DNA from 2 places in the Gluconobacter sp. OJA genome. Region 1 is predicted to be linked to the other one. Evidence: predicted binding sites of a transcription regulator. Region 1 holds the regulator's gene; the other holds the start of a gene.
What was found. Region 1 encodes HrcA, which represses chaperone genes, less so after heat shock. Its sites were predicted from a motif close to GTTNGCACTCNCNNNNNGNGAGTGCNAAC; they were not measured.
Positions count from the first base shown of each region.

Region 2: groES (co-chaperone GroES) is a predicted target of HrcA. The motif match lies at 11,795-11,823, and genes of this name have one in related genera.

Region 1 is NZ_JBDIWI010000002.1:664,600-679,922, reverse strand. Features, by position in the region: gene ABDK75_RS13555 (amidohydrolase family protein) at 1-958, shown strand, start outside; gene ABDK75_RS13550 (hypothetical protein) at 1,194-1,655, shown strand; gene rdgB (RdgB/HAM1 family non-canonical purine NTP pyrophosphatase) at 1,633-2,232, opposite strand; gene rph (ribonuclease PH) at 2,232-2,942, opposite strand; gene hrcA (heat-inducible transcriptional repressor HrcA) at 3,026-4,096, shown strand; gene ABDK75_RS13530 (aldo/keto reductase) at 4,159-5,049, shown strand; gene ABDK75_RS13525 (PBP1A family penicillin-binding protein) at 5,135-7,753, shown strand; one part of gene prfB (peptide chain release factor 2) at 7,794-7,862, shown strand; one part of gene prfB (peptide chain release factor 2) at 7,864-8,925, shown strand; gene ABDK75_RS13515 (energy transducer TonB) at 9,323-9,988, shown strand; gene ABDK75_RS13510 (MotA/TolQ/ExbB proton channel family protein) at 10,130-11,209, shown strand; gene ABDK75_RS13505 (biopolymer transporter ExbD) at 11,214-11,639, shown strand; gene ABDK75_RS13500 (biopolymer transporter ExbD) at 11,712-12,146, shown strand; gene ABDK75_RS13495 (hypothetical protein) at 12,150-13,397, shown strand; gene flgH (flagellar basal body L-ring protein FlgH) at 13,457-14,203, opposite strand; gene ABDK75_RS13485 (carbohydrate porin) at 14,506-15,323, shown strand, end outside.
Region 2 is NZ_JBDIWI010000001.1:2,160,695-2,176,017, forward strand. Features, by position in the region: gene ABDK75_RS09820 (lysylphosphatidylglycerol synthase domain-containing protein) at 1-1,738, opposite strand, end outside; gene ABDK75_RS09825 (lysine--tRNA ligase) at 1,744-3,363, opposite strand; gene ABDK75_RS09830 (ATP-dependent DNA helicase) at 3,566-6,460, shown strand; gene ABDK75_RS09835 (TonB-dependent receptor domain-containing protein) at 6,545-9,496, opposite strand; gene groL (chaperonin GroEL) at 9,750-11,378, opposite strand; gene groES (co-chaperone GroES) at 11,430-11,720, opposite strand; gene ABDK75_RS09850 (DUF4169 family protein) at 11,850-12,044, opposite strand; gene ABDK75_RS09855 (dienelactone hydrolase family protein) at 12,087-12,800, shown strand; gene ABDK75_RS09860 (SDR family oxidoreductase) at 12,809-13,549, shown strand; gene ABDK75_RS09865 (DUF2934 domain-containing protein) at 13,552-13,938, shown strand; gene ABDK75_RS09870 (S-methyl-5'-thioadenosine phosphorylase) at 13,987-14,877, opposite strand; gene hemF (oxygen-dependent coproporphyrinogen oxidase) at 15,135-15,323, shown strand, end outside.

The DNA of each region.
Region 1 (15,323 bases):
AAATCCAGGCGCGGATCTGTTTGGCGTCGATCAGGGCATTGGTGCTCCCAATGGTGCACCGCCATCGGCCATGGTCAAAGGGTTAGGCCCGGATCAGGTTTATCGTCCGACCACGCCGCAGGAGGCGCGTCAGGACGTAGACCGTATGGTCGCGGAACATACGGATCTCGTGAAACTCTGGGTGGATGATTTCCGGAACGGTGTGCCGAATGGCAAGACGCTTCCAAAGATGTCTCCTGACATTTACCGGGCGGTCATAGACGAAGCCCATCAGCACAATACGCGCGTGGCGGTCCATATTCATGATCTGGATATTGCCAAAGCTGTCGTGGATGCTGGGGCCAATATCCTCGCGCATGGTGTGCGGGATCAGCCGGTTGATCAGGCTCTGATCGACGCCGTAAAGGCTCATGGTGTTTGGTATATCGCTACTCTGGGCTTGGACGAGGCGAATTACCTTTTTGCAGAGCATCCGGAGCTTCTGAATGTTCCTTTCGTTGCGGCTGCCATCGATCCTGCCCTGATGGCTCAGCTCTCAGATGCAGACTGGCGTAAACAGACACTTTCCAAGCCGCTTGTCGCGGCTTCGCACACCGCGCTTGCGATTAATCAGAAGAACCTTCTGACGCTTTATCGGGCAGGTGTGAAAGTGGGTTTTGGAACAGACTCAGGGGCTGCTCCAACGCGTTTACCGGGGTTTGCAGAACATCGCGAACTTGCCTTGACCGTGGAAGCTGGCCTGACACCGCTTGAAGCCATTCATCTGGCGACTGGGAACGCCGCTGAACTGCTTGAGCTTGAAGATCGCGGTGTTCTGAAAACAGGGAAGCGGGCAGATCTTCTGATCGTTCGTGGCGCCCCAGACCAAAGCATCGCGGATATCGATCAGGTAGATCAGGTGTGGCAGCGGGGTATTCTCGTCAGTCACGGGCCTGTTGTTAGGCACCAGGGGCTCTGACGGGAGTGCATCCTGACGCTTATCATTTCGACAGAGTATCTATCGAGCCGTTTTTCTCTGCAGAAACCTGATTTTATACTGTTACCAGATCTGTTTATGACATAATATTTCTATGAAGCGGGCGAGAATGTAGTGTGGATGAGAGACTGCAGTCTGCTTCATGGAGCTGTCCATGGTCGGGAAAGTGCGTGCTCGATGATGGACAATAAAATCACTGCATACGGCAGGAAAACGCATGTCCTCTTTTGACTACCTTACAAATGATCCCGGCCTTCACCTTGCTTGTGATGATGGATATCTCATCCATCCAGCCCGCTGGCAGGGAAGCCATGCCCTTTTTATTCTTTCCACCCCTATAAAATCACTCTGGCTTCTCTCTCGCAGGCACAGTCAGTCTTGCGCCAGCGAAGAGCGCGGGGTCCTGATCCGGGACATCACTCTTTACGCCGTGAGAGGGGCTCACCGCCTCACATCACATCTTACATTTCCTGAAAGTATGGGATGGGCGTCGAGCGAAGGCGATGATGCCCGCTGGACAGAGGGGCGTGCTCACCTGGAACTCGAAAATGTTCTGGGCAAGGAGACGGGCATGCTGTCTGTGGAGGTCTGTTCAAAAGGGCCCTATCACCTGGAACAGGAGAGTCCGCCGCTCTCCTGTTCGCCGAACGTAGAGTTCAGTCTTCCACACATTCAGTAAGGAAAAGGGTGAGCGCGCGGCCACGGTGACTGATCGCATTTTTCTCGTGCTCGCCCATTTCTGCGAAGGTCCGGCTTTCGCCTTCTGGTGCAAACATCGGGTCATAGCCGTGACCATGATCCCCACGGGGAGGCCAGACTGTCTGGCCATGGCATTCCCCAACCACGCAATGTGTTTCGCCGTCTGGCCATGCCAGGCAGAGCGCCGCCACAAACGATGCTGCGTGGTCTGACGTTTCACCCATTTCGCGATGCACACGCTCCATGGCAACGGTCATGTCTTTTGCAGGGCCGCCCCATCGCGCCGAATAAACGCCGGGCTGGCCGCCAAGTGCCGAGACGCAAAAGCCGGAATCATCCGCTAGGGCTGGTAAACCAGATGCACGGGCCGCCGCCAAAGCCTTGATTTCAGCATTGCCCGTAAATGTGTCTGCCGTTTCATCCGGTTCTGGCAGATTCAGCTCCCCTGCAGACACAACAGTGATGCCGCTTTCTGCAAGGAGGCTGGAGAATTCACGCAGTTTCCCGGCATTGTGGCTTGCCAGAACAATTTTTGACCCACGGGACAGGCGGCGCATTACAATGTCTCCAGTGCGGAAGTCTGAGCTTTAAAGAGGGGGGCTGTGCCCAGCTTGGCCAGACGCAGCAGTTCAAAAAACTCGGTTTCCTGAAAGGGGGACGTTTCCGCCGTCCCCTGAATTTCGACGATGCCACCCTCTGCGGTAAGAACAAAGTTCGTGTCGGCCTGAGCGGCACTGTCCTCAACGTAATCCAGGTCCAGCACGGCGCCAGCAGAGGTCAGGCCGCAGGAGACCGCCGCAATTTGGGCTGTCATGACTGAGGACAGATTGGCTTTTTTCAGAGCCATGGAGAGAGCAACCCAGGCGCCGGTAATGGAAGCGCAGCGTGTCCCGCCATCAGCGTTCAGGACATCACAGTCCAGCGTGATAGTCTGTTCTCCCAGCTTCTTCAGATTCACACAGGCTCGCAGGGATCTTGCAATCAGGCGCTGGATTTCCTGCGTCCGGCCAGACTGCTTGCCCTTGGAGGCTTCACGGTTGCCACGCTGATGGGTTGCGCGCGGAAGCATGCCATACTCGGCCGTAATCCAGCCCTGACCCTTGTTGCGCAAAAATGGCGGGACACGATTTTCGAGAGACGCCGTGCACAGAACTTCCGTTCCACCCACCCGGATAAGTGCTGAACCTTCCGCATGTCGGGCAAAGCCTGTTTCAATGGAAATGGCGCGACCTTCGTCACAGGCGCGTCCGGATGGGCGCTTTGTCATGCGAAAAAATCCTCTCTCAGAACCGAGCCCTGCCTCTACCGCGTTTGACGAGAAGCCTTCCAGCCCCGACATACAGTTTTACCATGATCAGACCTGACCCTTCCTTCTTCCGTATGCCGAACTCCTTTGCTTCCGGATTAGGAGAGCGGGAAGCTGCGATCCTGCGGGAAATCGTTGAGGAATACGTTGAAACAGGGGAGCCAATCGGCAGTCGCACTCTGGCGCAGCGCTTGAATCTGTCTCTGTCTCCCGCCACCATCCGTAACGTCATGGCAGATCTTGGCCGGGCCGGGCTGTTGTTCAGTCCTCATGTGTCCGCAGGGCGTCTGCCGACCGAGAAGGGCGTTAAACTCTTCGTTGAAGGTCTTCTGCAATTCGGTGCCCTGACTGACGAAGACCGAGCCAGTATCGACAGCCGGCTGGAAATTCATGGCCGGTCCTATCAGGAGACCCTGGCGGAAGCATCGTCCATGCTGTCGGGTCTGTCATCCGCAGCAGGTCTGGTGCTGGCCCCTAAATCTGACGCGACGCTCAAACATATTGAGTTCGTTGCGCTCGGTCCGGGACGTGTTCTCGTGGTGCTGGTCAGTTCAGACGGCCAGGTGGAAAATCGCATCATCGAAACCCCGGCAGGACTGCCGCATTCTGCCCTTGTCGAGGCTGGGAACTATCTTAACGCCCACCTGGGGGATCTGACGCTTGGCACTCTGAAAGAGCGTGTCAGCAAGGAAATGGACGTCAACCGCCACGAACTTGATGCTTTGACCGCCAGCGTCATCGAAAGTGGTCTGGCCACATGGGACGCTGATGGCGGAACGCTGTTCGTTCGGGGGCAGGGCAAGCTGCTGGCGGATATCACCGAGATCGAACGACTGACCACGATCCGTATGCTGTTCGATCACCTCGAAACGCAGGAGACCATGCTTCAGCTCCTGCAACTGGCAGACGCTTCGGAAGGTGTGCGAATCTATATCGGCAGTGAGAGCGGAATGTTTGGAATGTCGGGCGTGTCCATGATCGTCGCGCCAGCCCGTAATGAAGCCCAGAAAATCGTGGGCGCCATTGGCGTCATCGGGCCAACGCGCCTGAATTACGGGCGAATTGTACCCGTCGTGGATTACACGGCCCGGATGGTCGGGCGCCTGCTGGGATAGTGACTGCAACCCTTCCGCCTTTGCGCTGTTGAATCCTGCGTCCATCGGAAAGGAAAGAGTCCATGGCTACGATTGACGCAAAGAAATCCGGTACATTCCTCATTGGTGGTGATCTCAAGGTCCACCGCCTCGGGTTTGGCGCGATGCGCATTACCGGCAAGGGCATCTGGGATGAACCTCCAGACCACGAAGAAGTGGTCCAAACCCTTGAAAGCCTCCCGAAGTTCGGGGTGGATTTTATTGATACAGCGGATTCCTACGGTCCGTTCGTCTCGGAAAATCTGATCCGTGAAGTGCTTTATCCTTACAAAAAGATGGTCATTGCGACGAAGGGCGGCCTGACACGGCATGGTCCAGACATCTGGAAACCAGTCGGAAACCCGGACTATCTGAGGCAGTGCGTGTTGATGTCCATGCGACGGCTGGGCGTGGAGCACATTGATCTCTGGCAGTTGCATCGGATTGGACCAGACTGCCCGGCAGAGAAGCAGTTCGAGGCAATTGCGAAGTTCCGCGAAGAAGGCCTGATCCGACACGTTGGGCTGTCGGAAGTGAGCGTGAAGGACATCAAGCTCGCGCAGAAATACTTCCCGGTCTCAACGGTTCAGAACCGCTTCAATCTTGTGGACCGTAAGTCCGAAGATGTTCTGGATTTCTGTACCAAGGAAAACATCGGCTTCATTCCCTGGGCACCTCTGGCTGCCGGAGAACTGGCCAAGCCCGGTACGGACATGGACAAGATCGCGCATCGGCATCATGCAGATGCAGGGCAGATTGCTCTGGCGTGGCTCCTGAAAAGATCACCGGTCATGTTGCCCATTCCGGGGACCGGAAGCAGAGCCCATCTGGCCTCTAATGTTCGGGCAGCATCCTTGAATCTCAACGATGAAGAGTTTGCTACTCTGAATCGGCAGGGTGAAGAGGTGTGGAAGAAATCCGCCGCCGGATCATAACGATCACGAGCCGCCGTAAACTGTCACAAAATGACCCTTTTCAGTGGGGGCGACGAACGGCTCGTTTCAGTGCTATGCAGTTTGTATGACGCGCCGTTCCATTCGCTCCCGTAATCCGCAGGACCCCAGGGCCAGTGTGCCCCGCGGGCCCCGTTTCCGCCGTTTCCGTCAGTCTCTTGCCATCGTCGCCGGTGTCGGGCTGGTCGGTGTTGCGGGTGCGGGTATCTTGGGTTGGACCACCTACGCCAAACTCGTGGCTGATCTGCCAAGTGTGGACAGCCTGAGAGCCTATCAGCCCCCGACCGTCAGTCGCATCTATGCGTCTGATGATCGTCTGATGGCTCAGCTTGCCAATGAGCGGCGTATTTTCGTTCCGCTGGAAGCGATTCCGGATCGGGTAAAGCGCGCCTTCCTCGCAACGGAAGATCACAATTTCTACACCCATGGTGGTGTGGATGTGATGGCCATTGCCCGTGCAGGCGTAACAGACGTTTTTGCCCGCCATGGGCGCCGTGCTGTCGGTGCGTCCACCATTACGCAGCAGGTTGCGCGTGGGATGCTGCTTAACAGCAATGCCCGCACACTTGATCGTAAGATCAAGGAAGCCCTGCTTGCCGTCAAAATGGAACAGGTGCTGTCCAAGGACAAGATTCTTGAGATCTATCTGAACTGGGCGGATCTGGGGAACGGCTCTTTTGGTGTCGCCGCCGCGGCCCAGACCTATTTCAACAAGCCTCTCGACCAACTGAATGATGCAGAAGCCGCGTCACTGGCGGCCCTTCCGAAGTCACCGACACACTACAATCCGTTCCTTCATCCTGACGCAGCCTTGATGCGCCGAAATCTTGTTCTGGATCTGATGGCCGATAACGGCGTCATTTCCCGCGAGCAGGCTCAGGAAGACAAGAAGGAGCCACTGGTCCCGCAGAAGAAACAGCGGTTTGGACCTTTGCCGGACTCAGAGTGGTTCGGGGCCGAGGTCCGGCGTCAGCTCATCAGCTTGTATGGTCAGGATCGCGCTCTTCAAGGCGGTCTTGAAGTTCATACCAGTCTGGATCAGCCCCTTCAGGTATCAGCGACGAAACTGCTGCATGAAGGTCTGATGGATTACGATCGGAGCCGCGGAGGTTGGCGTGGTCCGGTCATCCATCTTGATGGCATTGACGCAGAAGGCTGGGAAGAAAGTCTCGATAAGGTCTCAGGTCCAGCCGGAATGCTAAGGGAGTGGCGTCTGGGCGTCATTCTTCCTGGCGGAACTCGTGTTGGCTGGAATGAAGAAGGCCAAGCGAAGACGGGTCCTCTTCTGGCAACAGACATCGCGTGGGCACGTCGGATGCACCCGCTTCGTGCTGGGGATGTCATCATGATTGAACCGCAGGAAAGTGGCTCCGTTGCCCTGCGTCAGATTCCGCAGGTCGAAGGCGCTGTCGTGACGATGGACGTCCATACAGGCCGTGTTCTGGCGATGGTGGGTGGATGGTCGTTTCACGAAAGTCAGTTCAACCGCGCAACGCAGGCTCTGCGTCAGCCGGGCTCTTCCTTCAAGCCGTTTGTGTATCTTGCGGCCATGGAGCAGGGTATTTCTCCGTCCGAGAAGTTTGATGACTCCCCTGTCTCTTACGGCGACTGGCACCCCAAGAACTACGAACACGACAACTGGGGCCCGACCACTCTGCACGATGCCCTGCGTGAAAGCCGGAACCTCGTGACAATCCGGGTGGCCGCCCATCTGGGCATGAAGGCTGTTGCAGATACTGCCATCAAGGCGGGGCTGGTGGATGAAATGCCGCATGTGTTGCCTGCTGCTCTTGGTGCCGTCGAGACAACGGTCCTCAAGGAAACAGCAGCCTATGCAACCATTGCAAACGGCGGTCATGTAGTGTCGCCGACACTGGTGGATGACGTTCAGGATCGTCTGGGCAATATCATCTGGCGTGCGCCAGGTCTGGCGTTGGGAACAACGTTGCAGGCTCCCCCAGCTCCACCGGCGGCCGATCCTTCATCCCCCACGATTGCTCCAGTCACGCCTGAAGTTGGTGCAACACCTGCGCCGCCAGCAGCTCCGGTTGCCGGGAGCATCTCGGTTCCCTCCATTACAGACAGCCGTCCCGTGCTCGCCAGTGAAGCCAGCTCCTATCAGATCGTAGCCATGCTGAAAGACGTCATTGCGAACGGCACAGGTCGCATGGCGGGGGCTGGGATCGACCGTCCCATCGCGGGCAAGACCGGCACCAGTCAGGATTTCCATGATGCCTGGTTTGCTGGCTTTTCGCCGGATATCGTCACGATCGTCTGGGTCGGTTTCGATACGCCACAAACGCTCGGGCGGAACGCTGATGGTGCCCGCATTGCCGGCCCGATCTGGAACAAGATCATGAAGGTGGCGCTCGCCAACCGGCCGAAGCTGGATTTCCGTGTTCCGGCCGATATCACGCTGGCGTCCTACAACACCGGCCGTATCACTGCGACAGACGGCTTCAAGGCTGATCAGGTTCCGGGTGCGTCGGTGGCTCTGCATGGCTTTGGTGCTGGTACGGAAGCCCTGACAGCGGCAGATACCGGGGCGGATGCCGTTATTTCGGATTCCGAGAGCGATATGACAGACACCAGCGCGCCGAGTGTTGGGTCTTCCCCGAATGCCAAGCCTCAGGCCCAGAAACCTGCTGCATCGGATGGTGACATTGGTGTAGGCGGCCTGTACTGAGGGCAGCCAAACCACCTTATATATAAGTGGAGTATTTATAATGTCGGCTGAGACCGAAGCCCTCTCCGAACAGATCAAGCAGTCGGTGGCACTGCTGAGGAGGCATCTTTAACTGGGATGTCGCCACAACACGCCTCGCGGAACTGAACCACCGCGCGGAAGACCCAGACCTTTGGAATGATTCTGACGCTGCCCAGAAGCTGATGCGCGAGCGAACCATGCTCGCCAATCAGATCGAGGGCGTTGAACAGATCGAGCAGGACGTTGAAGGAACGCTGGAACTTGTCGAGCTCGCAGAAATGGAGAACGACACGGATCTGGTGCAGGAAGCCATCGCGACGTTGCGTGGGCTGGCAGCCGATGTGCACAAGCGCGAAATCGAAAGCCTGTTGTCCGGCGAAGCTGACAGCAATGACTGCTACGTCGAAGTGAATGCCGGTGCAGGTGGAACGGAAGCCCAGGATTGGGCCGAGATGATCCTGCGCATGTACACCCGTTGGGCAGAACAGCACGGCTACAAGGTGACCTTCATTGAAAGCAGTGAAGGCGAGCAGGCAGGCATCAAGTCTGCCACCATCCAGATCAGCGGCCTCAACGCTTATGGTTGGATGAAAACGGAAGCTGGCGTGCATCGTCTCGTCCGCATCTCGCCCTTCGATGCTGCTGCCCGTCGTCAAACGTCCTTCGCGTCTGTCTGGGTGTATCCGGTGGTCGATGATTCCATTGAAGTGGAGATCAACGATTCGGATCTGCGTGTGGATACCTTCCGTGCTTCAGGCGCAGGCGGTCAGCACGTTAACAAGACCGATTCGGCCATTCGTATTACCCATATCCCGACCGGCATCGTTGTCGCCTGTCAGACGGACCGCTCACAGCACCGGAACCGCGCCAAGGCGATGGAAATGCTGAAGGCCCGGATGTACGAAGCAGAACTGCAGAAGCGCGAAGCTGCCGCTGCCCAGACGGAAGCTGCCAAGACGGATATCGGATGGGGTCATCAGATCCGCTCCTACGTTCTGGCACCCTATCAGTTGGTCAAGGATCTGCGGACGGGCGTGGAAAAGGGAAATCCGGACGCTGTTCTGGATGGTGCCCTGGACGACTTCATGTCTGCTTCTCTTGCGCAACGCGTTGGGGCAACACGATCTGAAGCCAGCGCTTCTGCCCAGTAAGAGTACTCTGGCGCATTAAAACGAAACCGGAAGGCCGGGGCGGCGTAATTAATACGCTGTCCCGGCCTTCTTGTTATAATTCTGTTACAGTTTTTGGAAATTTGATTTTCTGAAGGCAGAAAAAAAGCGGAAAAGTGTACTTTTTCGCCCACTCTCCTGCGAATATTGGCGCCAGACGATCGAAAGATGAGAATTTTTCGTTTCGGGACAGGCAATAATCAGCTTGACACCATGGCCCGAAGGCTGCCCAATCAGCATATCGGGTATGTTCTCACGACATGAGACGAATCACACGTCCGTGAGGTGAGGGAACTCGATGCAAACACAAGGTCGAGATCTCGCACCGTACAGGTGTGGATCCATTGTCGGTGTCAGTGAGGGGTAAGAAGGTTTCGACATGAAGAGCTACGCCGCACAGCAGCGCAAGCCGACGGACTATATTGTCGCGATCGTCGTGGCCGTGCTGGCTATGGGCGCGGTAATCTATGCGCTCATGAGCGGTGCTGTGGGCAAACTCGTCCACGAAAAGCCGCCCATCAAGACGGAAGTGATCAAGGAGCAGCCTAAGCCGCCTCCGCCACCACCACCTCCGCCGCCGCCGCAGATGGAACAGCCGCCGCCGCCGTATATTCCGCCGCCGAAGATCAGTGTTCCGCCGCCACCCAAGGCGATCCAGCGGGTCACACACGCCAAGCCACCGCATCCGGTTCCGCCGAGCCCGACGCCTGCACCTGAGCCTGTTCCGGCTCCCCCGCAGGGTCCGCCAGCTCCGGCAGTGCCTGATCACACAGCTGGCGCGTCTCCGATCAACGGCGCCAAGCCGGAGTATCCGGAGGAAGCCCAGGAAGAGAACCGTGAAGGTAAAGTTACGGCTTCCTGCGACATTCTTCCGAACGGTCACACGGCAAACTGCGCGATTGTCAGCTCCACCGGTGGTCACGAGTTTGTGGAAAGTGCGCTCGACTTCCTTCGTCGAGCCCGGTACCAGCCCGCCGTCGTTAACGGCGCTCCGGTTACCGAGCATCACCACATTCTGCACGTTGACTTCACGATGGGCGACTAAGTGTCCGTCAGCCAGTAGTCCAATAAGATTGCCTCTTCGGATCAGGTGGTTCGGAGAGGTTCAGGAAAAGGGCCGGTCCCCATATGGCCGGCACCCCAGACAGCTCCTAAAACGGGCATCTCTAACGAGGATATGGAGTTCATGACCAGACTGTTCCGCCTTCCTGCTCTTGACGTTCCGACGAAGGCGCGCGCCGTCCGGGCCAGCGCCATGGCTCTGACGCTGGCCCTGGCTTCGGGTGCAATCGCACCGGCCGTCGCTTTCGCTCAGCCTGCACCGGCTGATCAGAGTGCTCCGGCTGCCGCTCCGGCCGACCCGTCGGCAGTGCCGCCGGCTCCGTCCTCGGACCCGTCTGCTGCACCTGCTGCTTCTGCACCGAATGATGCTGGCGCTCCGGCACCTGCCGCCGGTGATGCAGCTGCTCCTGCTGACCAGACGCCTGCTGCTGCTGCCACTCCTGGTGAAAGCGCAACAGCCGCTCCTGAAGCTCCGGCTCCGCAGGGCAACCCGTACGGTCTTGGCGCTCTGTGGGCCAATGGTGACGTGATCGCTCGTGGCGTTCTGATCATCATGGTTATCATGTCCGCTGGTACCTGGATCATCATGGTCATGAAGTTCCTGGAGCAGGGCCGTGTGTTCGCTGCCTCCAAGGAAGCTTCCCGTGAATTCTGGACGAAGCCGTCCGTTCAGGCTGGCGCTGCGTCGCTGAAGGCTTCTTCTCCGTTCCGTTACATTGCTGAAACCGGTATCGTTGCTGCAGAGCACCACGAAGGTTCCATGCGTGATGCGATCGACCTGCACTCCTGGACGGAAATGTCCATCGGGCGCTCCGTTGACACCATCAACACCCGTCTTCAGGGCGGCCTCGCGTTCCTCGGTACGGTGGGTTCCACCTCTCCGTTCGTCGGTCTGTTCGGTACGGTTTGGGGTATTTACCACGCTCTGACCGCCATCGGCATTGCAGGTCAGGCGTCCATCGACAAGGTTGCTGGTCCAGTGGGTGAATCCCTCATCATGACGGCGATTGGTCTTGCAACCGCTGTTCCGGCCGTTCTGGGTTACAACCTGCTCGTTCGCCGTAACAAGGGCGCCATGGATCGCGTTCGCAACTTCGCTGCAGACGTCCAGTCTGTCCTGATCGGTGGCTTCCGTCACGGCGTGTCTCCGGAAGACGGCGGCATGTCAGCTCCGACCACCATCACCACCAGCCAGCGGGTCTGATACTATGGGAATGAACGTCGGAGGAGGCGGCGGTGACGACGAGGTGGTGTCGGCAATCAACACCACCCCCCTCGTCGACGTCATGCTGGTGCTGCTGATCATCTTTTTGATCACCATCCCAGTCGCCACGCATACTGTGAAGCTGAAGCTGCCGGTTGATGCAAATCAGCCGACCCAGACGAAGCCAAACAATGTTGTTCTGGCAGTGACTGCGAATGGCCAGGTTTTCTGGAACACCACCCTGGTCCCTACGCATCAGGATCTGCTGAACCGCCTCGTAGAGGTGGCCAAGCAGAAGCCTCAGCCACAGGTCCAGATCCGTGGTGACGGTGCTGCCAAGTATCTGGCAGTTGGCCAGGTGGTCGCTACAGCTCAGGAAGCTGGTATCGCTCACGTGGACTTCATCACCGAGCAGCCCCACACGAACTGAAGGTCTGCCGGGCCGTTATAGAAAAACGGTCCGGCAACCTCTTTCAAGTCACCCTTTTGGAGAACCGCCGTCATGGGCATGAGCGTCGGATCGGACAGCACGCACGAAGACGAAGGTATCGTCGATATCAACACCACGCCGTTGATCGACGTGATGCTGGTGCTGCTGATCATGCTGATCATCACCATCCCGCTGCAGACACATTCGGTGGCGATCGATCTGCCTCAGGGCAATCCTCCGCCGTCTACCGAACAGCCCAAGCTGGTGACTGTTAGCATCAACTACGACAACAGCATTTCGTGGAACAGCGAGCCGGTCAACTCGGAAGCAGCACTCCAGGCCCATTTCCAGGCCGCTGCTGCTGAAGGTGATCAGCCTGAAGTCCACATTCATCCTGACCGTCTTGCCGATTATAAAACGGTTGCCCACGTCATGGCTGACGCTCAGCGTCTCGGCGTGACCAAGCTGGGTATCGTCGGTCTGGATCAGTTCATGGAAGGACAGTAATTCGTGTCTTTGTCCCTTAACCGCCGTCTGAGCGCCCGCTCCCTTCTGCTGGCTGGCGCTATTGGTGCAGCTCTTGTTGCTGGGCCTGCTGCCCATGCTGATGATGTGCTGGGCCAAGCTGTCGGCAAGGATCTTCAGCAGGCGCAGAGTGCTCTTGCCGCGAAGAGCTATGAAAAAGCCATGGCTGCGGTTGATGCCGCAGATGCGGTCAAGGGCAAGACGGATTACGAATCCTATACCATTGCCCAGATGCGTGCAGCGGTTGCCGCTCAGTCCGGTAACGTGGCTGCGGCAACGAAGGCGTATGATGTGCTCATCAATAGCTCTCGCACGCCGAAGGCTGCCAAGGGTCAAATGTTGATGGCTCAGGCAACCATGGCTTATGGCGCCAAAAACTATGCGGCTGCCATTCCGCCGACAGAGCGCTATCTGCATGAGCACGGGCCCGATCCGCGCATGCAGACCATGCTGATCCAGTGCTACTATCTTCAGGGTGACTGGAAGGGAACGGCCAAGGCTGCTCAGGAGCAGGTGGACGAGACGATCAAGGCAGGTAAGATTCCTGCCGAAAACCAGCTTCAGATGCTTGCCACGGCTTATACGGACCTGAAGGATGCGGACGCCAAGACGCACGCTTACGTCCTGCTGGCCAAGTATTATTCCAAGCCTGATTATTGGGCGATGCTGATCCATGATCTGGTCGCAAATCCTAATCTGGCACCGCCGCTGGTTTTCTATGTTGAGCGTCTGCGTCTGGCGACGGGTGTCTTGAAGGATCCGTCTGATTACCAAGATATGGGCGAGCGCGCTGTGCAGTTGGGTCTTCCCCAGCTTGCGCTGAACCTGCTCAATCAGGGCTACGCCAACAAGTCTCTGGGTAACGGTCCGACAGCTGCTGGCGATGCAAAGTTCCATGCTTTTGTTGCACAGCGTGCTGCTGCCGATCGTGCACAGCTTGCACAGGCTACTGCTTCTGCTGCCACAGACCCTTCTGCCGGTCCTGCTCTGACAACGGGTTATAATCTCGTTCTGAACGGTCAGGCTGATCAGGGTCTTGCCCTGATGAAAACGGGCCTGGGCAAAAATCCGCACTATCCGGATCTGGCTCAGGTCGAATTTGGCATGGCTCAGATGGATGCAGGCCATAAGGCTGATGCCATCAAGACTTTTGAAACCATTACCGGTAATGGTCCTGCAAAGGATGTTGCTGAACTCTGGGCTCTCTTGTTGTCTCGTCCTGCCGCTCACTGAGCTGGATAAGAGCTACAAGTTCAAGAAAAACGCCGGGGTTATTCCCGGCGTTTTTTTGTTTAAAAAGGCAGGATCGAGTCCATGACCTGCTGTCCGTAGCGCGGCGTCTGGATCTGCGTAATGGTCCCTCTGCCACCGTACGAAATGCGGGCTTCTGCCATTCTGTCGTGAGTGACAGTATTGTCGGCCGTAATGTCCTGTGGTCTGACAACGCCACTGACCCCGAGTTCGCGTAGCTCGCTGTTAACCCGGACTTCCTGTTTTCCCATCACGACAAAATTGCCGTTTGGAAGAACCTGAGTGATGGTTCCTGCCAGACGAAGGGTTACGGTTTCATTCCGGATGATCTTTCCTGTCGCGCTGCTATCGCTACTGCTTGCTGTGTTGAGACTGTCAGCGCCTGTTACCGCGCTGATTACCCGTCCTTTGATGCCAAACAGATTTGGGATTCCGAATTTTTCATCTGCTGCCCGATTGGCCGTCGTGCCGTTATTGAAAGCAGCGTTATCGGTGATGTCCACAATGATCGTGACCAGATCTCCGACCTGAGAGGCGCGCTGGTCCTTGAAGAATGCACGGCTGCCACTTCGCCACAGGCTGGAAGCTTCTTGCGGAGGGGGACGCAGGGGCGGCATTGGCATTGTGACCGGACGATAGCTGGCTGCCAATGTGGGGTCGGTGATTGACGTCATGCGGGGTGGGCGACCAACCTCGGAGAGCTGGGCCAGCGAGTTACAGGCGGAGAGGGCGGGAATCAGCCCCAATAGCCCCAGGCAACGCACAGCATGACGAGATGGAAGCAGCATGTGTGGGGCAATTCCGTTTGTTATGAATAAAACGACCCAAACATATATTTCGTAAAAAACGGGTTAACTCTGCCCCTGGACGGCCCCTTTAGCGCACTTTTCTCCGGTTTGTGAAAGTTACAATATCCATATTATCCCACGTCTAGGGTTCATGCCGTGCAAGGGGCAGCATTTGCAGGATGGAAGCTGATGTCGTCGTGTGCATAAACAGGGTGGGTTGAAGCGACATCAAGGAAAATTCATTTTTGAGCGGTGATAGTTCGATAAGCGATCACGTAGAAAGCGATACGGGAGAAAGCCGCATGGCCGTTGTGCGGCGTATGATGCGTGTTGCTGTTTCCGTATGTGTGCTGTCCTCGGCCGGTGGCGCCATGGCTGCCGAACCGGCGTCTGAAACGTCTTCGCCCGAAGGACGTACGGCGTCAGATCAGGCCAGTGGGGAAACAGAGGCTGCACCGTTGTCAGCAGGGGCTGCGGAGCTTTTGCCTAAAGCGTCGGCCTATGAAGACCTTGCCGGAAACCTGTCTGCTCCGCCTTCGCTTTTTCCTTTTGTGAATGACGCTCATGGTTGGTTGAGACGCCATGGAACGATTGCCCAGTTCGACAATATGAACGAGATGATGGGCGCTGTGACGGCTCCGACCAAAGGGTATGGTTACAAGCAGGGCGCGTCTAATGCCGGCCAGTATGCTCTGAATATTGTCACGGATTGGAACCGTCTGGCGAAGCTTCAGGGCTTTGCGACTCATGTGATTTTCATCGGGCGCTACGGCACAACAGCTAACCGCATGTTTGGAGACTGGCTGGCTCACAGTCAGGAAACCTACGGTGGTGGCGGAAACGTCGTGGTGCATCTTGTGATGGCATATGGGGAGCAGCACCTGTTCCAGAACCGACTGGCAATCGCAGCGGGGCGTATGTCCCAGCTATCAGATTTTGCCGCCGGTACTGTGTTTTGCTCCTTCGTGAACAATAGCTTCTGCGGTCGGCCCAAAGGTGCTTCTGACAGCGCCTATTACAGCTCTTATCCGGCGTCTGTCTGGGCGTTGCGTGTGAGAGGGCGTCCCTGGCGGCGGGATGTTTATGTCGAGACGGGTGTCTATTTTGCGGAAGAAGGCAT
Region 2 (15,323 bases), on a different contig from region 1:
CACTGGGACGACGCGGGCCCAGTTCCTGCAAAGCATGAGACAGGCTTCGATAATGGCTTTCGTTCTCCGCATTCCACGCTTCGAAGCGGATGCGCGTTCTGCGCATACCAACCCAAAGAGCGAACAAGCCGCAAAGCGCAGAGAGGCCCAGAAACCACCGGCCGACCGCTGTGTGCGCATCATAAATCATGGAGCGCCACCAGATGGGACCCAAGTGCCGTTGCACAGCAACCCAGCCGACCCCAACAAGCCCCAGCGCCCATAAGGACATTGGCGCCAGCATCGCAGGCGTCAGGGGAGCCACAAGAAGATGGGCCCTGCGATAGTAACAGTTCCGGAAAGGCGCGATCAGCAACATCACGAGCCCCAGCGCAACCGGAGCTTCCCATGGTGCATGTCGCAACACAAGCAGGACGACTGACGCGCCAAGAACGCCGAGAGAAACCTTCCATGCAAGCGCGACGCGCTGGGACAACCCCATGGCCAGCCCAACAAGCGCAACACCCGACACGGTAAGGAACAAATCCGCAATTTGCGAGACCGCAGCACCGAGAGAAGTGCGCAGAGGCGGCAGCTCAGCAACCAGCGCATAAAAGACGAGAAGAATTCCCGCTACAGCCTGAACGCTGGTTGCAATTGTGACCGAAAAATCCGCTTCGGACTCTCGTACAACCTGACTGGGGCGAATACGCCGCGGCGCCTGTCCTGCGGACACAAGTGCCTGCTCTCCCAGCAGAAACAGTTCATGCCCGGCAAACATCAGACCCGCCATGACCAGCGGAATAATGTAATAGAAGAGGCGGAAAACAAGGATCGCGCCCATGATTTCCGGCACAGGAAGATATGGCCGCAATGCCAGAAGCATGGCACTGTCAAAAACGCCAAGGCCGCCCGGAACGCTCGCCACCAGCCCTGCTGTGTAAGACGCGATATAAATGGCAAGGAATGTCCCGAAGCCAAAATGGGCTTCCGGAGGCAACGGCGGCAACACGCTGTACGCAATCAAAGCCGTTGCAGCCATATCAGCCGCACTAACTGCAATCTGTGCGATCGCTATACCCGTGCTGGGAATTTCAATCTCGTAACGCCAGATTTTTACGTGCCGGCGGATGCGAGAAAAGACGACATAAGCCGCGAGAATACCCCAGCAGCCAAGACCAGCCAGCCGTAGCAGAAAAGCGGGCAGATGGGAGAGAACCGGAATAGCGTGGGGCTCAATGGTCAGAATACTTCCTACCAGAGCCAGCGTTCCCAGAAGATAGGTTGCTGAGCAAAAGGCAATGATCTGTGCAATATCCGCAGGCGCGACACCCCAGCTCCGATAAAGCCTGAACCGCACTGCAGCACCCGAAATCGCGGCGCATCCAAGATTATGCGACAGGACGTAAGAACAGAAGGCCGCAAAAGAAGAGCGCTTGAAAGAAACATCAGCCCGGACATGCAAGCAGGCCAGGCGGTCGTAAAATGACAGGATAAAATACGACAGGAATGTCGCTCCGGCTCCTGCCAGAAGCGCACCATCCGGAATATCGCTGAGACTTCTGGCAATGTCCCGCAGGGACAGATTGCGCAACTCACGCCAGATCACCACAACAGCAGCAATCAACAGCACAAGCCCGACAATTGCCGGGGCACGTGTCAGCAATAATTTCCAGCGGCTTTTAACAGGCCCACTCTCGTCTTCCACGTCGAGAGCAAGCCCATCATTTTGCCAGTCGTCTTCCCGAGGCGGGCACATCGACGTTAGGCCTGATGCGTCCCGGCAGCCGGGCGAGCCAGTGCACCCCTGATCAGGGCTACGGTCTCAGGCAAACCGAAGAGTGACGCGAAAATGCCGAAGCGCGGGCCTTCGCTCTGGCCCAAAAGCACTTCATACAGACAACCAAACCATGAGCGCAGCTCAGACTTCTCAAAGTAGCGCTTGCCGACCTCGAACACGACATCCTGCACATCGCCAGGAGACGTATGAACAGGGAGCTTCTCCAGAGCGACAGCCAGGTCCTCAAGGCCCTTTCGTTCAGTCTCGGAGGGATCACGATAAACCTTGTTCGGGTACACCTGCTCCTGAAAGTACGTCAGAGCGCAACGAACAAGCTTGTCGACATACGGATGCGTTTCTGGCGACAGCGTCTCGTCATAGCGACGCAGGAATTTCCAGAGTGTCTCCGGATTATCCGCATTTGCCACGTTCGCGAGATTTAGCAGCGCTGTGTAGGAAACCGGGCTGGTGTCTTCCGGGCGCACAGTTCCGCCGTGAATGAACCAGACCGGATTTGCCATCAGGTCTACCGGTTCCTGCGTCTCAGCCTTCTGAACCAGTGTCAGGTAATCATCCGTTGCACGGGGGATAACGTCAAAGAACAGACGCTTTGCACGCGTAGGCTGCTGGTACATGTACTGGCCGAGGCTTTCCGGCGTGCCGTAACGCAGCCACTCCTCGACAGACAGGCCATTGCCTTTTGACTTGCTGATCTTCTGACCCTGAGCATCAAGGAACAGCTCATAGGTCAGTCCGGCAGGCGGCTGCTTACCCAGAATACGGCAGATCTTCGAAGACAGCTTCACGCTATCGATTAGATCCTTGCCGGACATTTCATAATCGACACCCAGAGCGTACCAGCGCATGGCCCAGTCGGCCTTCCACTGCATCTTGGCGTGTCCACCGAAGACGGATGTTTCAAACGTCTTGCCCGCTTCATCTTTCCAGACGACCGTACCGGCATCCGGGTCCACCTTGATGATCGGGACCTGCATCACCTGTCCCGTTTCAGGGTGGATCGGCAGAACAGGGGAGTAAGTCGCGCGGCGCTCCGGACCAAGTGTCGGAATAATGGTCGCAACAACTTCATCATGCACTTCGAGCATCCGCCGAAGTGCAGCATCAAATGTCCCGCTCGTATAATAGTCTGTCGCGGATGCAAATTCGTAGTCGAAGCCGAAACCGTCAAAAAACTGGCGCAGGCGGGCATTATTGTGAGCGGCGAAACTCTCGTATTCACCAAAGGGGTCGGGAACGCGCGTCAAAGGCAGGCCGAGGTGCTTTGCAAGGAGGTCCTGCTGCGGCACATTCGTCGGAACCTTGCGCAAGGCATCCATATCATCCGAGAACGCCAGCAGACGCGTCGGCCGGCCTGTCAGAGCCTCAAAAGCCTGCCGTACCCACGTCGTACGGGCCACTTCGCCAAACGTGCCAATGTGTGGCAGCCCGGACGGGCCATACCCGGTCTCAAGCAGTGCGGGCACTTCTGGAGCGCGCGCGCCAACATGCTCGGCAATTTTTTTTGCCTCTTCAAACGGCCATGCTTTTGGAAGCGGCGCGTCAGATGCGAGGGACGGGATGATATGTGTTCTGGAATTGTGCATGATTATCGGAAAACGTAGGCAGACACGTATCGCGGGTCAAGCAGTACGAGAGCAAACGAAGTTTCTCCAAGGCCCCCAAACCATGACGAAATGTGTCAAATTTACTTCCAAACCGATATGACAGCCCAAGCCTCTTCATTCTTTCACGGTCTGTTCTTTAAAGCACTCGCTCGCTTCTGCCCTTCCAGTTAGACTGACCGCAATGCCGCGCTCGCCATCTTTCCCATCTCCGTTTGACGCACCCGCTCTTGTCGCGAGACGAGGCCTGTCCTCTCTCCTGACGCCCGATGGTGAGCTTCTTGACCTCCCGGCCGATGAGGTACGGGAAAGATTGGCGCAGCTTCCACCTCCCCTTCTCGTTCATGGCCCGGCCGCCCTGCGCGCCCTTGATCTCACACCGCTATCCCAGCCTGTCCCTTGGTTTGATCTTCTGGATCTCTTTCTGTTCGTGTGTCCCGCCACAACCGTTGCGCCTACCCCGCGCGGACTGGCGATCGCTCTTGGACTGACACCGCCAGAAACCACCACGGCGGATCTCCTGCCGCTGCTCTGCGAGACCCTGCTCGGCAAGTTACGGGAAAAAGCTGATATTCCTGAAGGAAAGCGCTTACGGGCCCTCCTGCTCCCGCTGACGCGGGCCGGCTGGATCTGGAGTGGCGAAGTGGCAGATGCCATCGGCACAGCCTCCGACCCGGGCAGTGCGCATCCTTATGATGCCGTCCGCGTCTGGCGCCGCCTGCCACGCTGGGAGGAAACAGCCCCCAGACCAGCTCCCGGCAGCCAGCCCGTTTCACCGCAGGCCGCGCGTGAAAGACTACGCCAGATCCTTGGCAAGAATGCAGAAGCACGCCCCGGACAGGCCGACTTTGCATCTGTGGCCACTGCGGCTTTCGAGCCCCGGGAAACGCTCGGATCGCCCAATGTCGTACTTGCTGAAGCCGGAACAGGCACGGGAAAGACCCTTGGCTATATTGCGCCTGCAAGCCTGTGGGCTGAGCAGAATGATGGAGCCGTCTGGGTCAGCACTTACACGCGACATCTTCAAAGGCAGATCGAGCAGGAACTTCATCGTCTCTATCCCGATGAGGCAACACTGAGACAAAAGGTCGTCGTCCGCAAAGGACGTGAGAACTACCTGTGCCTCCTGAATATGGAGGATCTGCTCAATGCCGCCACCTCTCGGGGGAATGACGGAGCGGCAGCCCTGCTTCCCCTCAGTCTTCTCGCACGATGGGCTGAAGCGAGCCGCGACGGTGATCTGATGGGTGGCGACCTCCCGGGATGGTTCGGCGATCTCTTTGGCCAGGGTACGTTGCACGGTGTGGCAGACAGACGTGGCGAATGCATTCATGCGGCGTGCCCACATTACCAAACCTGCTTTGTGGAACATGGTATTCGTCGTGCCAGACAGGCAGATCTTGTCGTAGCCAACCATGCGCTTGTCATGTCGCAGGCGGCTTGGAGCGCCCTCGCACCCCCCGGCCTCCCCGATGAAGATGCGACGCCAACGCGATATGTCTTCGATGAAGGACATCACGTCCCCGAAGCAGCAGACAGCGCGTTTGCCATGGTTCTGTCAGGGCTTGAAACAGCCGAACTCAGGCGCTGGCTTCTGGGTGCAGAGGGAAGCCGATCCAGAGCACGCGGACTCCTGCGGCGGCTTGATGATCTGGTTGAACGTATTCCGACAATAGACGCCCCACTTCATGCCGTGCTGCAAGCTGCCCGAGCGCTGCCAGCTCCGGGCTGGAGCGTAAGACTGAAAAACGGAATGGACGCGCCGGTTCCGCAGGAAGACGAAGCACCCGCGTTTCTTCCGCTCATGGCACCCGAGCCGGAACTGAATAACCCTGCTGAATTGTTTCTTCAGGCTCTCGACCATCAACTTAAAGCGCGACGCACCCAAGGCCCACAACAGGACACCACATACATCTCCACCGAGTGCGATCTGCACCCCACGAATGATACAGTGCGGACGAGCGCAGAGGACTTGGCCAGAGCGTTGCGGCGCCTGCAAACCCCACTGATCCAGCTGACAAAACGGCTTGAAGCAACGGTAGAAGACGATCCGGAAATGGAAGCCCCCACGCGCCAGCGGATCGAGGCTTTCATCCGGACTTTGCACCGTCGCGCCATCAGCCGCGTTACAGGCTGGATCGGAATGCTGGACGCCCTTCAGACGCCCCCCGAACCTGACCTGACACCCGTCCATATTGATTTCATCCGGACTGAACGTCTCCCCAGAACACGTGGGACACAGGGGGACCATGACGTGGGCCTCTATCGTCACTGGCTGGACCCGACAATTCCATTTGCATCGACCATTCAGACCCCGGCTCATGGCCTGCTTTTGACATCCGCCACATTGCGCGATCAGACTGGCTCAGAAGACGGAGAAGAAAGCTGGCACGCAGCAGAACTACGGCTTGGGGCCGCGCATTTCATGAAGCCACCAATCCGCGCTTCACTCATGAGCCCGTTCGATTACGCCAAGCAGACGCGCGCTTATGTTGTGACCGACGTTTCCGTCGAAATCGCGTCTCTTGCCCATGCATTTCGGGCACTATTCGAAGCAGCGGGTGGAGGAGCTCTTGGGCTTTTCACGGCAATCCGCCGTCTGCGCGAGGTTCATCGTCGCATTAACGAGCCACTGGAGGCTCAGGGCTTCCCCGTATATGCCCAGCACGTTGATGCCATGGATAACGCAACACTCGTCGATGTCTTCCGCACGGAAACACACAGCTGCTTACTGGGCACCGACGCCATGCGGGATGGGGTGGACGTGCCGGGGGAAGCCTTACGCATGGTGGTGTTTGAAAAGACCCCATGGCCCCGCCCCGATATTCTGCATCGTGAGCGACGCCGCCTTCTCTCAGAAGGAAGACCCGGTGATTATGATGATCGCATTACCAGAATGCGCTTGAGACAGGCTTTCGGCCGCCTGATCCGGAAAGGTGATGACAGGGGTGTTTTTGTGATGCTCGATCGCAGAATGCCCTCACGTCTTCTCTCTGCCTTCCCAGCAGGTGTAGAAGTTCGGCGCCTCAGCCTGGCAGAGACCATCAGTGATATTGCTGAGTTTTTCACTCCGTCCTGATCCGACCATTTCGAAGACAGTGACACATAAAAAAAGGCGGTGGAAATTCCACCGCCTTTTTCATGTTCCCGGAAAACCCGAGGATCAGAAGTTCACGCCTGCCTGCAGGAAGACGTAACGTCCCATGTAGAGGTTGCCATACAGTGCGGCTGCACTGTTGTCCGTTGCGCTGGCAACAAACGGTGGCTTCTTGTCGAGAAGGTTGTTCACACCACCTTCGAAGTTCCAGCTCTTCCAGCGATAAGACACCGTCACATCATGAGAGAAGATGCCCGGGGTGCTGGTACGGCCATAACCGTTGGCACGCTTCAGATCTGTCGTGCCGTCGTTCCAGACCATGCCGCCCATGTACTGCATCATGTACGTCACGCCGAACGCACCGTGCTGCCAGCCAACCGTTGCGTAGTCACGAACGCGCGGGTTGCCGCTGCCGCTTTGATACATCATGCGACCGGCATAGTTGTACCACTGACCACCAGCTTCGTTCTGCTGCAGGTAGCTGACGAGCTGCTGGAAGTTGTTGGACAGCGTCAGGACATCGTGCTGCGTGACACGGATACGGTAGTCGAGGTCGAAGTCGATACCGCTCGTCTTCAGGCCGCCAATGTTGTCATACATGGACGTCACAGCATTCAGCTGCCCGGTGCTTGCAACACGGGTAATACGATCACAGTAAGACGTGTTCGTGCCCGTATAGCACTGGTCCATGATGTACTGGCTGCTCAGGTACGTGATCATGTTCTTGAGCGTGTAGTGCCAGTATTCAACGGACGCAGACAGACCCGGGATCCAGCGCGGCGTGATCACCGTACCGATCGTGTAGGTCCGGCCCGTTTCAGGACGCAGCTTCGCGTTACCGCCATACAGCGTCGGTGCCTGTCCAGAGAAGTTGGACGAGAACGTGCTGCTGTTGATGCCCTGACGTGCACAGTTAGCTGCTACGACAGGAGACTGTGCACCGTAGGATGCGGCCTGCACGGAATCACACGGATCGGTCGCTGAAGCGTAACCCAGGGACTGACCACCATACAGCTCATACACGTTCGGCTGACGATAGGACGTGCCGAGTGTTGCGCGGAAGCGGATGTCCTGAATCGGTGCCCAGTTGATGGAGACCTTCCAGTTCTTCGTGCCACCAAACGTATTGTAGGCAGAGTAACGACCCTGACCGTCAATCGTCAGATCCTTGGCAAGGAAAGCGTTATGCAGCAGCGTTGCCTTGCCTTCGATGTAGCCTTCGGAAACATTGAAGCCACCGCCGGTGTAGGACGCAGAGTTCGTCAGCGTCTGGCCAGATTCAACCAGTGCATCCGGGTGATAGGCAAGCTGCTCACCACGGTGTTCCATACCAAGCGCAAGACCCAGGTCGCCACCGTTGTTCCATGGCATGTGAACAACATGGTTGTTGTTGATGCGCAGGTTCAGGTCACGAAGCTGGTAGTAATAGTGATCATGCGACGTGTAGTTGGAATAAGCTGCGGCTTCCGGTGAAAGCTTGCCGAACGGGTTCGACAGAACGCAACCTGCAGCAGCATTACAAACAGACGGATTGTAGCTCAGCGTACTGTCGGAATCACCCGGGGTGTCCTGCTGCAAGCCGTATGTCTGTAGAAGCTTGGAGTAGTTACCAACGCCAGACGTCTGGGACATGACCTGGTTCCAGCCGTAGGTGTAGGACAGATCGTAGTTCCAGCCGTGGGTGATTTCACCCTTTACGCCAGCAATACCCGTGTAAGTATCGGTGGCCGTTTCGCTGCGGCGGTTGCCCCACTCACCCATACGCTTGGACATGTAGGCGTCTTCACCCAGCGTATTTCCAGGATAGTTCTCCGGAACATACAGCGCGGTCGGCAGCGTGGACGGGTAGATGCTGCCAGCAACGGGGATCGGCGCCATCGTCGTGGACGAATTACGATGGGCGTAGTTGAAGTTCAGATACGGCGTGAAGTGACGGTTGATGTCATAGTGAGCATCAAACGACAGCGTCCCGTTCGTCAGGGAGTTCGTCAAGTTCTGGTCAGCACCATAGTTGTAACGATCAGCCTTCGTGTAGGAGTGCAGAGCGCCACTCTCACTACCGACATAGTTTCCGGTGCTGGTCTGGAAGAGACCACCTGTCGGATAACCTGAACCAAAGGAAAGGTTGGCCGGGTTGATAGGGTCGTTACCCTGAACCGGGCTTGCCCAGGAGCGGTTAGCCTGCTTGATGCCGCTCGAGGTCATGTAAGACCCGAAGAGCGTTACGTTGCCCTTGCCATGATCGAAGTTCCAGCCCTTGTAGCCGGAGATCATGCCAGTCTGGCCGTCGCCCTGATCCGTTCCGATGCCGCCACGAACCGTGAGGTTGGCGTCATTGAGGTCATGACGGAGCTTGATGTTGATAACGCCAGAAACAGCGTCAGCACCGTACAGCTCAGAACCGCCATCCTTCAGGATTTCAATGCTGGCAACCTGATGAACATTGATCGTGTTCATGTCGAAGCAGCTGTTGTTGCCATTGATGGCAGCACGCTTGCCGTCGACCAGAACCAGAACACGGTTCTGTCCAAGGTTACGCAGATCCATGCAGGACGAACCGCCCGTACCATTGGTCTGGCTGTTCGTCGTACCCGAAGATCCCATGGACGGCAGACGCTGCAGGTAATCACCAATCGTAGTGGCACCTGTCTGCTCAATCTGCTTGCTGGTCACGATCTGGACCGGATTGGCATTGGAGTTGTTCGACGTGCTTAGCGCCGAACCCGTTACTACAACGTTCTCGGATCGATTGGAATCGATGGAACGCAGGGCACGTGTATTGCTGACCGCAACAGGCGCAGCATACTGCGGAGCTGCAACCTGACGGGTTGCAGCAACCGGAGCTGTCGTTGCAGGCGTCGCAGCAGAACGCACCGGACTATGTGTCACAGTCTTGTGGCGCACATGTGAGGACGTGGTTTTAGCGTGATCGGTTGTTGCGGCCTGTGCCGCGCCTGACAGCGCACCCACACCCATAACCGACGCGCAAAGTAGCATATTGCGACGCGATACGATCATAATAAGACGAAATCCTTCTAAAGGCAGTGACGTCCTTTAGACATTTCATTGCGAAAGTGTCACCCCAACTTCCAGCGAGTACGATCGCTCCGTGATGGTTTTGTGACAAGCGTTGCATAAGGGTCACATATGTGTCGGACGCATATCAAAACAAGTCAAAAAAAAGCCGCCCCACCCTGAGGTGAGACGGCTCTTTTTGTAATTATTCGACATATTCCCCAGCTTTTAAAACTGGGGAATCTGAAGCGTTGGATCAGAAATCCATGTCGCCCATGCCACCTGGAGCAGCCGGAGCCTTCTTCTCAGGGCGCTCGGCAACCATGGCTTCCGTCGTGATCAGCAGACCACCAACCGAAGCGGCATCCTGCAGAGCCGTACGGACAACCTTCGTCGGGTCGATGATGCCTGCGCCAACCAGGTCCTTGTACTCAGCGTTCTGAGCATCAAAGCCGAAGTTGTAGGTGTCGTTCTCGAGCACCTTGCCAGCGATCACGGCGCCGTCTTCACCAGCGTTCTCAGCGATCTGACGCAGCGGTGTCTGAAGCGCCTTGCGAACGATCTCGCCACCGATCCGCTGATCGTCGTTATCGAAGGTCAGACCCTTCAGAGCAACGGAAGCGCGGGCAAGAGCCGTACCACCACCCGGGACGATACCTTCTTCGACAGCTGCGCGGGTTGCGTGCAGAGCGTCGTCAACGCGATCCTTGCGCTCCTTCACCTCAACTTCACTGCTGCCACCGACGCGGATGACGGCAACGCCACCAGCCAGCTTTGCAAGACGCTCCTGGAGCTTCTCACGATCGTAGTCAGAGGTTGTTTCTTCAACCTGAGCGCGGATCTGGTTGCAACGCCCCTTGATGTCGTCGCTGTTGCCAGCGCCTTCAACGATCGTGGTGTTTTCCTTCTCGATGTGAACCTTCTTGGCGCGGCCCAGCATGTCGAGAGTAACGGATTCCAGCTTGATCCCGATGTCTTCGGAGATGACTTGGCCACCCGTCAGGATCGCGATGTCTTCCAGCATGGCCTTGCGACGGTCACCGAAGCCCGGAGCCTTGACGGCAGCGATCTTCAGGCCACCACGCAGCTTGTTCACGACCAGCGTGGCAAGTGCTTCGCCATCGACGTCTTCAGCGATGATCATCAGCGGACGGCCGGACTGCACAACGCTCTCGAGCAGCGGCAGCATTGGCTGAAGCGAAGACAGCTTCTTTTCATGGATCAGGATGTACGGCGCATCGAGATCAGCCGTCATCTTCTCCGGGTTCGTCACGAAGTACGGGGAGATGTAGCCGCGGTCGAACTGCATGCCCTCGACAACGTCGAGTTCCGTGTGCAGGCCCTTGGCTTCTTCAACCGTGATGACGCCCTCGGAGCCGACCTTCTGCATGGCAGAGGAGATCATCTCACCGATTTCACGCTCACCGTTGGAAGAGATCGTACCGACCTGAGCGATTTCCTCCGGGGAGGTCATCTTCTTGCTGTTCTTCTTCAGCTCTTCAACAACGACGAGGACAGCCTTGTCGATGCCGCGCTTCAGGTCCATCGGGTTCATGCCAGCTGCAACAGCCTTGGCACCTTCACGGATGATTGCCTGAGCAAGAACCGTGGACGTCGTCGTGCCGTCACCAGCCAGATCGTTCGTACGGGACGCAACTTCGCGTACCATCTGAGCGCCCATGTTCTCGAACTTGTCAGCCAGTTCGATTTCCTTGGCGACAGACACACCGTCCTTGGTGATGCGCGGTGCGCCGAAGCTCTTGTCGAGAACAACGTTACGACCCTTCGGGCCCAGCGTTACCTTGACGGCATTTGCAAGAATATCAACGCCACGCAGCATACGGTCGCGGGCGTCGGCACCAAACTTAACTTCCTTGGCAGCCATGTTCTTAATCTCCTGTTGAGGTTTTTAACGAGAGGAAACGGGGACGGCTTTTCAGCCGATCACACCCATAATGTCGCTCTCTTTCATGATCAGCAGTTCTTCACCGTTGATCTTCACCTCGGTGCCGGACCACTTGCCGAACAGCACCTTGTCGCCTGCCTTGACGTCGAGAGCCACGATCTGGCCCTGCTCGTTCCGGGCGCCCGGGCCTACGGAAACGATCTCGCCTTCGGTCGGCTTGTCCTTGGCGGTGTCAGGGATGATGATGCCGCCAGCGGTCTTTTCTTCACCGGTCAGGCGACGGACTACAACGCGGTCATGCAGGGGACGAAATGTCGTCATGGATCGCTCCATTTTAGGCCGTGCCCTTCTACAAAGCGACGCGGCCGGGTTACGCGCTCAATTACTGCAGCGCAGTTGGCACTCCCATATCGAGAGTGCCAAGAGAGGTAGTGCCGCCACCCGTTTTCGTCAAGAACCATCGCCCTCGGCAGAAAAAATTTTCTTTCCGTCCAACAGGGCCTCGGAACGCCTTTTCTCTAGCATATCCGCCATTTTTTGACCTTTCGTCCTGCCATAAAGACGACGATTGGTCTCAGCTTCCTTCGCATCCTCTACGGACTTGCGGCGTTTGCGTTCCCGACGGAGATTGATGACGTCGCTCATGGCATCTGCCTTTCCGGCGTTACAGAGACTGGACAGAAATCAATGGACCACAAGCATTCCCAAGAAAAGACCGAGGGCCACATGATCCGCCTCACGGCGGCAGACGGCCACGAATTCGAGGCATGGGAGACGGGCTCCCCCGAGTCCACACGCTCCATTGTCGTCGTGCAGGAAATTTTTGGCCTGACCGGACACATCAGGGACGTCTGCTCTGATCTGGCTCAGCAGGGCTTCCATGTTCTCGCCCCTGCCCTCTTTGACCGTGTCAAACCCCATACGGTTCTGGCGTACAACGAGGCTGGCCTGAAGGAAGGGCTGGAATTTCGAAGTGGTATTTCGCCAGATCTGATCCAGCAGGATCTGGAAGCCTGCGCTCAAAAATTGAGACAGGAGGACGGTCACCGACCAGTCGGGATTATCGGCTTCTGCTGGGGCGGTCTCATCGCGTGGCTTGCGGCAACACGGACGCACCACTTTAATGCCGCCGTGGGATGGTATGGCGGCGGTATTGCCAACCATTGTGACACAGCGCCGCACTGCCCAACGCAGCTCCATTTCGGCGGAGAAGATGCGTCTATTCCGCCAGGTGACGTTCAGAAAATTCGCGCAAGCCGGCCGGAAGTCGAGGTCTTCCTCTATGATCAGGCTGGGCATGGCTTTGGATGCCCAGAACGTTCCAGCTTCAATCAGGACGCCCGTGATCTGGCCTGGAGCCGGAGCGTCGCGTTTCTGAAGCATCACATCAAGCGTGCGTGAGGCCTGACATGGAAGGCATTGCAGGAAAAATTGTCCTCATTACAGGCGGTAGCAGCGGCCTTGGTGAGGCCACCGCGCGTTATCTCGCAGCACGAGGGGCTTACGTTGCTATCGCTGCCCGGCGCCGGGACCGGCTGGACGAAATTGTCTCGGAGCTCGAAGCACTTGGCCAGACAGCACGGGCCTACACACTGGATGTCACAAACCGCCAGAACGTTGCGGACGTTGTAAAAGCCGTTGAGCAGGACTTCGGACGTCTTGATGTCCTCGTGAACAATGCCGGGCTGATGGCGATTGCCCCCATGAAACGACTGATGGTCGACGAGTGGGACCGGATGATCGACATCAACATCAAAGGCGTTCTGTACGGCATCGCCGCAGCACTACCGATCTTTGAGCGTCAGAAATCGGGACATGTCATTAACCTGTCCTCGGTTGCCGGGATCAAGGTCTTCGCCCCTGGAGGCAGCGTCTATTCAGGAACGAAGTTTGCCGTGCGGGCCATTAGCGATGGCCTCCGTCAAGAAGCTGGCAACGCGTTTCGCGTTACGTCCATCGAGCCGGGCGCAGTGGAGAGCGAACTCAAAACGGGCAGCGGCGACAGTGAAAGTCGTCAGCATGTTGAAGCGTTCTACAAGATTGCAATTCCGGCGGAATCCGTGGCGAGGGCCATCGCTTTCGCCATCTCACAACCTGACGACGTGGACATCAACGAGATTGTCCTGCGCCCAACCCTTCAGGAGTTCTGATCATGAGCAACAACCCACTCGAAGCAGATCCAAAACGTGACGCAGCAATCCGCCGCGAGGCCAAGTTGCTTTGGGAAGCTGACGGCAAGCCGGACGGTGGCCCTGAAGCCTATCTGGACAAAGCGACGGACCTGATTTCCATCAAGGGCGTTCCCGAAGGCACACCTGTTGAGGATCTTCCGCCGCCAGAGTTGGCAGATGTTCAGATCGAAGATCCACGCTTACAGGAGAATCTTGGGGAATTCCCAGAGCGCAGCACGGATCAGGGCGATCACCGCCATTTTCCCGTAGCTGATCGCAAAGAAGAACGCGAACTGCTGGATGATCCCAGCACCGACGCCGGTCAGCCGGGCTATGCTCAAATCGACGAAAAGCAGGAAGGCCCCTGATTGACCCTTCCATTCTGCCGCCCGCTTTTACGCGGGCGGCAAGCCATTTCAGGCTTTGTTCAGAACGCGACCTGCAACGGCATCCAGCTTGGCAACAAGAGCCGGATCTCGCTTCTCGGGTGCGGTGATAATCGCAAAGTCGAGCGCACGCTCGGCGGAAAGGTCCAGAGGGCGCTTTTGACCCAGAACCGGGATCACAGCCTTCACGAGACGGCGGGCATTATCCGCATTCCCCTTCATGACCTTCACCACACCTTCAACCGTCACGCTGTCATGCTCGGTGTGCCAGCAGTCATAATCCGTGACCATGGCAACCGTTGCGTAGGTCATCTCGGCTTCACGGGCGAGCTTGGCTTCTGGCATGTTGGTCATGCCAACCACCGAACAACCCCATGACCGATAGAGCTCGCTCTCAGCACGCGTCGAGAACTGCGGCCCTTCCATGACGATGTAGGTTCCCCCACGCGTCACCGGAATATCGAGCTTACGGGATTCCGCTTCCAGCACATCCAGCAGACGAGCAGACACCGGGTCCGCCATGCCGACATGCGCCACACATCCCGTCTCAAAGAAGCTTTTCTCGCGCGCGAAGCTGCGATCAATGAACTGATCGACAAGCACGAAACGACCTGGCGGGAGTTCTTCCTTTAAAGAGCCCACAGCTGAAAGAGACAGAATATCCGTCACGCCTGAGCGCTTGAGAGCATCAATATTTGCGCGGAAATTCAGGCGTGAGGGCGGGATCGGATGACCACGACCATGACGGGGCAGGAAGACGCACTTGATGCCTTCAAACGTTCCGAAAAGGAGTTCGTCAGAAGTTTCGCCCCACGGCGTTTCAACCCGACGCCATTCCTTGTTTTCCAGACCGTCAATATCATAGAGGCCGGAGCCACCGATAACGCCGATAACCGGCTGAATTTCTGTTTCCGAAGACATGGTTGTTCAGTCCGCCCCTGATTAACATGTTTGAGGACCGTTCAGGAACACGAGACGGAAGATTGGCGCAAGCCTCCGCTGATCCGTGTCCAAAAAAAATCACGCAGGCATTTACGAAGCGGCAAGATGCTCTCTGCCATCGTCGCGCCACAGAGCGACAGCAGACATGCAGCCAGCCAACTGTTCGTCTTGAGCGCAATTTGCTAGGACACTCCGCGTAACAAGAATTTGTCCTTAGGATGGTAGGGGAGAGAAAAATGGACCAGATCAGCCCCGTTTTTGCTGAACTCGTTCGCCCGGATGTGCCTCATGACACGCTGAAGCGTGAGGCGAAGGCCTGGTTTGAATCTCTCCGGGACCGGATTTGCGCGTCTTACGAGAAACTTGAAGACGAAGCCGCCGAAGGCAATTCCCAGGTCCTGCGAGATCGCACGCAACCGGGACGC